2 regions of the Alteromonas sp. PRIM-21 genome follow, and region 2 is predicted to be linked to the other one. Evidence: predicted binding sites of a transcription regulator. Region 2 holds the regulator's gene; the other holds the start of a gene.
What was found. Region 2 encodes FNR, which switches genes on or off when oxygen is low (the NO sensors DNR and NnrR bind a similar motif). Its sites were predicted from a motif close to TTGATCTAGATCAA; they were not measured.
Positions count from the first base shown of each region.

Region 1: ccoG (cytochrome c oxidase accessory protein CcoG) is a predicted target of FNR. The motif match lies at 1,472-1,485, and genes of this name have one in related genera.

Region 1 is NZ_JADOEK010000004.1:125,538-128,750, reverse strand. Features, by position in the region: gene IW644_RS08370 (DUF3016 domain-containing protein) at 37-582, opposite strand; gene IW644_RS08365 (hypothetical protein) at 702-1,067, opposite strand; gene ccoG (cytochrome c oxidase accessory protein CcoG) at 1,549-2,979, shown strand; gene IW644_RS08355 (serine/threonine protein kinase) at 2,976-3,213, shown strand, end outside.
Region 2 is NZ_JADOEK010000003.1:114,058-117,270, reverse strand. Features, by position in the region: gene IW644_RS07195 (heavy metal translocating P-type ATPase) at 1-652, shown strand, start outside; gene ccoS (cbb3-type cytochrome oxidase assembly protein CcoS) at 654-884, shown strand; gene IW644_RS07185 (sulfite exporter TauE/SafE family protein) at 871-1,530, shown strand; gene fnr (fumarate/nitrate reduction transcriptional regulator Fnr) at 1,576-2,316, shown strand; gene uspE (universal stress protein UspE) at 2,510-3,213, shown strand, end outside.

The DNA.
Region 1 (3,213 bases), on a different contig from region 2:
ACGTGACCTTTTTTATTGCCTTTTTAAGGGAATGTATTAATCGTTTGCCGCAACTTGCGTGGAGAACGTATCGGCAAACCAGTCGTTAAGCATGGCTTTCTCGTACGACAACGACTCGGTGCGGTTGTGACGAATATTCGACTCCATAAAGTCCATGTCTTTAAGCTTCACATCTTCACCACTTAGTATGACCTGACCATCAGAATTAGATAGCGAGTAACTAAACGTCATTCTTGGAATATCAATACGTTTGATTATTCGCACATCGCTGCCAGCCCCGCTGCCAAAACCTACAAACTGGCTAGGCCAAACTTGACCAGCCAAATCAACGTTAGTCACTGTCATCGACAGAACCTGTGATTCGGGTAAGTCGCTCGCTAATTCCGTAATGTGCTCTTCCAAGTCTTTTAAGGTTCGCTCACGAAAGCGTTTACGGGATTCATTGGCTGGCCTGACGTCACTGTAAGACTCTGGCTCTTCCCATGTTATCTCTACCTCAGCGGCTTGGGTTGGCGCAAAAACAACAAGAGCCCCTACGGCTGCGGCGCAACTTAAACAAGAAAAAGTACGTAATTTATTCACTTTCATGCTCCTAAATTCAGTCGTTTAACCTTAAGTTAGCAAGCGTTGAAAAAGTTATTAATCAAAAAAACATTAGAAAATGTTTTAGGTTTAACTTTTTCTTACGTAAAACGCTAATGTCACTTTGAAACTTGCATAACCGGAGACTGCTTAACAATTAGGCACAGTTTTGCGCGTTTAGTTCCCGTAAAGTTAGGGTTTATATCGTCGTTTTCACAATAAATGTGATGGAAGCGTTTTACGCTCGCAGCATCGGCAGTAATTTGTTTGACGTAACTTTGCTGGTAAGGTTTCAAAGGGCTTAATTCAATATTTATTTTATCTTGCAAACTACGTAATTCTTTTCGCTCTGGAAGCGTAGCAATGGACACCAGCCAGTCAGAAACAGAGTTTTGGATATCTTCAAATAGATACTGGACAAAAGGAGAGCGCAGTACTATTACCAAAACAATAATTTCCGCAGCGATAATAAAGAACCGTAACATAACTTCTCAGCTAACTTTGATAGGGGTTTACAGCAAGTAGCGCCTACTTTGTGCGCCTTTCACCAACAATATGCTTCATAAATGCTTTACTAATTTGTTTTACAACGAGGTTCACTGTACATGATTTGGATACTTATTGGCCACATAATTGCTCTTCATGGTAGTGTGCTATCTAACTTGCTGTAAACACTGTAGTTTATACTAAGGTATAACTTGTATACTTTTTCAACCAACACTTTTTAGGTCTAACTATTTATCCAATTTTCTGCTCGTAAGCCATGTCGTTGTACGTAGAAATTTACAAAATGACATAATGCCAGAGAAAAATAACAACCGACCCATATTACTTTCTGAACTTTCAGTATTGACTGAAAGTTTAAAAAGGTAGACCATACGCCGCATTATTGATCTATATTAAATATGACGTGTTGAACGCAGTTATACTGCACAGGCAGTTTGTTACGTCACATAAGGTTAAGCTATGAATGAACAAATACCGGTCAAAAACGTTACACCGGTAAAAGTACATAAGCCCAAAGGAGCCACAGAGGGTAAACGACACGATTCCCGTAGCCGTATTTATGTGCGCGCTGTGCAGGGCCCTCTGGAAACATTTAGGCGTTTCTTTGGTCTTTTCTTTTTAGCTCTTTTTGCCATTATTCCGTGGATTCAGTACAACGGCCATCAGGCAGTACTACTTGATATTGGCGAACAGCGTTTTACTATTTTCTCACTTACTTTGTGGCCTCAAGATCTTACGTTGCTGGCTTATATATTCATTGTTTCCGCTTTCGCTTTGTTTTTTGTCACTACCTTCGCTGGCAGAGTGTGGTGTGGCTTTATGTGCCCACAAACGACATGGGTATATATATACACTTGGTTTGAAGAAAAGTTCGAAGGCCCACGAAACAAGCGTATAGCCCTTGATGCGCGCAAAATGGATACTGACAAATTTTTGCGTAAAACAGCTAAGCATACTGCTTGGGTTCTGGTAGCACTATTAACTGCGCTAACCTTTGTCGGCTACTTCACCCCTATTGATGCCCTGTTTGTTGACTTCGTCACATTTGACACCAGCTTCTGGGCGGGTTTCTCGGTTATCTTTTTTGCAGTTTGTACCTACGGGAATGCAGGCTATATGCGTGAAATTATGTGCACGCACATCTGTCCTTATGCACGATTCCAATCTGCCATGTTCGACAAAGATACTTTCACCGTATCTTACGATGCAAAACGTGGCGAACAACGCGGTCCACGCCCTCGCAAGCTCAGTCACGAACAGGTGCAGGAAAAAGGCTTAGGTGACTGCATTGACTGCAATTTATGCGTTCAAGTCTGCCCAACTGGAATTGATATTCGCAACGGCCTTCAATACGAATGCATCAACTGCGGTGCCTGTGTTGATGCCTGTAACGGCGTTATGGATAAAATGGGTTATCCCAAAGGCTTGATAAGCTTCACCTCAGAAGAAGAGCTTGCGGGCGGCAAGACTCACGTTTTTCGTCCTAAGCTAATTGGTTACTTTGTCGTTCTTTTGGTTATGATGGGTTTGTTGTTTGCCAATATTTGGATGCGCAGTCCAACAGAAGTCGACATCATCCGCGATAGAAATTCATTGTACCGCGAGACCAATGAAGGGCTTATTGAAAACGTATATACGATTAAAGTGCTCAACAAAACCCAGCAAGAGCAAACGTATACCATTGCTGTAAAAGGTCTTCCTGACTATGAATACATAGGAGAGCAAGAAGTGACAGTTAAAGGTGGTGCGGTATACAGTACACCGATTTCAGTTGCAACGGACGCTTATAATCTGGAAGATACGGTTACCGATATTTTTATCAGTGTAACCACCACAATTGATGGGGAAACGGTTACTGTTGATGAACCAACCAAATTCCTTTATCGATGACAGATTTTTCTTTTTCTGGGCTTAGTCCAGACACCATACTTGATGCCCTGGAAAGCCAGGGCATTTTTCTTCAAAGCGGCCTGCTTGCGCTCAACAGCTATGAAAACCGCGTTTATCAATTTTTGGCTGAAGACGGTCAGCGCTATGTGGCAAAATTCTATCGCCCAGGTCGATGGACAGACGCGCAAATTCTTGAAGAGCACGAGTTTGCCGCTGAACTTATGGATAACGAAA
Region 2 (3,213 bases):
ACTATTTTGCATGGGCTCAGCAGCATTCAGTGTTCACGAATCACAGCAATCATTTATCGAGGGTTACCCCTCGGCTAATGTGTTTCTTACCGTCAAAGGCCGTATTATGGCGGCTTTTGAAGTTCGTGACTCACTGCGTGACGATACCCAAGAAACCCTCGATATATTGGCAAAAAGTCATACCCTAGCTGTATTAAGCGGCGATACACAGCAAAACGTCGACTCCCTAACGAAACCTTTACCAATTTCCACCGCTAAAGGGGGTCTTACCCCAGAACAGAAATACGAAGCGGTTCAAGCTATGCAGCAATCGGGCTCCAAGGTAATGATGATGGGCGATGGTATTAATGACGCGCCAGTGCTTGCTAGTGCCGATGTAGCGATAGCAGTAGGTAATGCGACAGATGTTGCGAAGACTGCTGCCGACGTGATATTGCTAGGCGACCAGCTACTTTCTGTACCGGAGTTAATTAAAACCTCGCACCAAGTGAAACAAAAAATAAGACAAAATATTGGTTGGTCGTTAGGTTACAATGTGCTGATCTTACCCTTCGCCGTATCAGGCCTGCTTTCACCGTGGATGGCGGTTGTTGGAATGTCATTAAGCAGTATCATAGTAGTGACAAACTCTACGCGACTTCTGGGCAAATAGTATGAGCATAATTTACGTTTTAATACCAATCGCGATCATCATAGTAGCTGTGGCAATTGTGATATTCTTCTGGGCGGTTAAAACCAATCAGTTTGAAGATTTAGACCGTCAGGGTTACAGTATTTTGTTTGATGATGACCTTCCGCCTGAGGAAAAAAAGCTCGCTGAGCAACGCAAGCAATTTCAGGATAGTAAAGTAGATAAAAGCCAAGAGTCGCATGGAGGGGATTAATTATTTCTCAGCCTTTCTTATCGGCTTAGCTGGCGGTGTTCACTGCGTGGGCATGTGCGGTGGTATAGTGGCAGCGCTAAGAATGGTGTCACCAAAAGGTGCTTCAGCATTACCCTATACCCTAGCCTACAATATAGGACGTATAGCAAGCTACACCATCGCTGGCGCGCTAACTGGGGCGCTTGGAAAAATAGCCGCCGACTACGTGCCCCTTGCCAACTATGCCCTATCTTTGCTTAGCGGCCTTATGCTGTTGTTGCTAGCCTGTTATTTAGGTAAATGGTGGACGGGTTTAACGGTATTGGAAAGCGCTGGAAAAGGATTGTTTTCTAAACTGCAGCCACTATCTAAGCGTTTTTTACCGTTCAAAACCCCTTTTAGCGCTATCCCTTATGGGTTTATCTGGGGCTGGTTACCTTGTGGATTAGTGTATTCAACACTTACTTGGTCTTTGGCTGCTGGCAATGCAGTACAAGGCGCCGCCGTGATGTTTTTCTTCGGTTTAGGTACTTTGCCAACGCTACTCGCAGCAAGTGCAGGCAGTCAGTATATTGTTAGTAGTTTTCAAAACAGTCACGTTAGACAACTCATCGCAGTAATAATGGCCATATATGCAGCCTATCTTATTCATGGCGCAATCGTTTAAAAATAGGTGTATTATTGTCGTGGGGTCTTTAAAAGAGCATGCATTATGAGCAAAGGAAGCCAATTTTCTATTCACTGTCAAAACTGTAGCTTTAGTCACCTGTGTTTACCCGTTGCACTAAACAAAACAGAAATTGAATCTCTTGACGATATAATCGAGCGCAAAAAACCGCTTCATAAAGGCGATACGCTCATTCAAACTGGCGATAAATTTCGTTCCCTTTTTGCGGTAAGAACAGGTTCTTTTAAATCATTTGTAACTAATCAAGAAGGTGAAGAGCAAATCACCGGCTTCCACTTCCCGGGTGATATTATTGGTTTTGATGCCCTGCGTGAAAGTAAGCATCAAAGTTACACTTCTGCGCTAGAAACCGCCATGGTGTGTGAACTGCCTTATGACACACTTGATGAAATGTCGGTTCAATTTCCCAAACTACGCCATCAGATCATGAGCTTTATGAGCGCTGAGATAAAACAAGATCACGACATGATCATGCTTTTAAACAAGCGTACTGCTGAAGAGCGTTTGCTGTATTTTATATCACACCTTTCCCAGCGTTTTGAAGAGCGTGGCTTTTCGCACAGAGAGTTTCACCTAACTATGACCCGAAACGAAATCGGCAACTATTTAGGCTTAACGATAGAAACCATTAGCCGTCTATTAAGTCGTTTTCAGAAGGAAAACATTATCAAGGTAGACGGAAAATTGATCTCTATTTTGGATTTTGATCGGTTAAATACCAAGCTAGAGGCGTTAAATGGCCCTAGCGTAGTTTGTAACGGTTAATTTATTCTTCTTTTATCTTAAGCGCGCTACATGCGCGCTTTTTAGTTTATCAACGAATTATTTACGCCTTGATCCAAAACAACTCACGTTTTTCTAAATGTCGTTTATAGTTAATGTAAATGGTTTATATAAACTGTTTTGAAACAATATCGATGTCGACAGCGATACGAAGCTTTGTAGTTGAGGAGACGTTATGATTGAGTGTAAACGAATTCTTGCCGTGGTGGACGCGGAACGCGACAACCAGCCTGCCCTAAGCCGTGCCTATGAACTTGCATCAAAAACCGGCGCCACGGTTACCGCTATGATGGTGGTATATGATTTGTCTTACGATATGACAACCATGCTTAGCCCCGACGAACGTGAATCAATGCGCGATGCCGTTACAAAAGAACACGCCAAATGGCTATCTGCCCAGCTAAAAGAACAAGGCTTTTCAGAGACCGATATTGTGGTTGAGTGGAACAACCGTGCTTATGAGTCGATTATTTATTACGCCCTTAATAACCAAATTGACTTAGTAGTAAAAGCTACTAAAAAACATGACGACCTTGCGTCAGTGATCTTTACACCTACGGACTGGCACTTAATGCGCAAATGCCCTCGCCCTGTACTACTCGTGAAAGAACATGATTGGCCAGAAGGCGGTGAAATCATTGCTGCAGTGAACGTAGGGAGCGAAGATGATGAACACGCTGCACTAAACGACAAGCTTACATTAATCGCGAATGACTATGCCTCTTTGCTGAAAGGTAACGTTAATTTAGTCAACAGCTACCCTTCAACACCACTCAACATTGCCATCGAAGTGCCGGAGTTTGACCCAGACACGTATCACGATGCGGTAAAAAACCATCATATTAAAGAAATGCGTAGTCACGCACTCAAATACGGTAT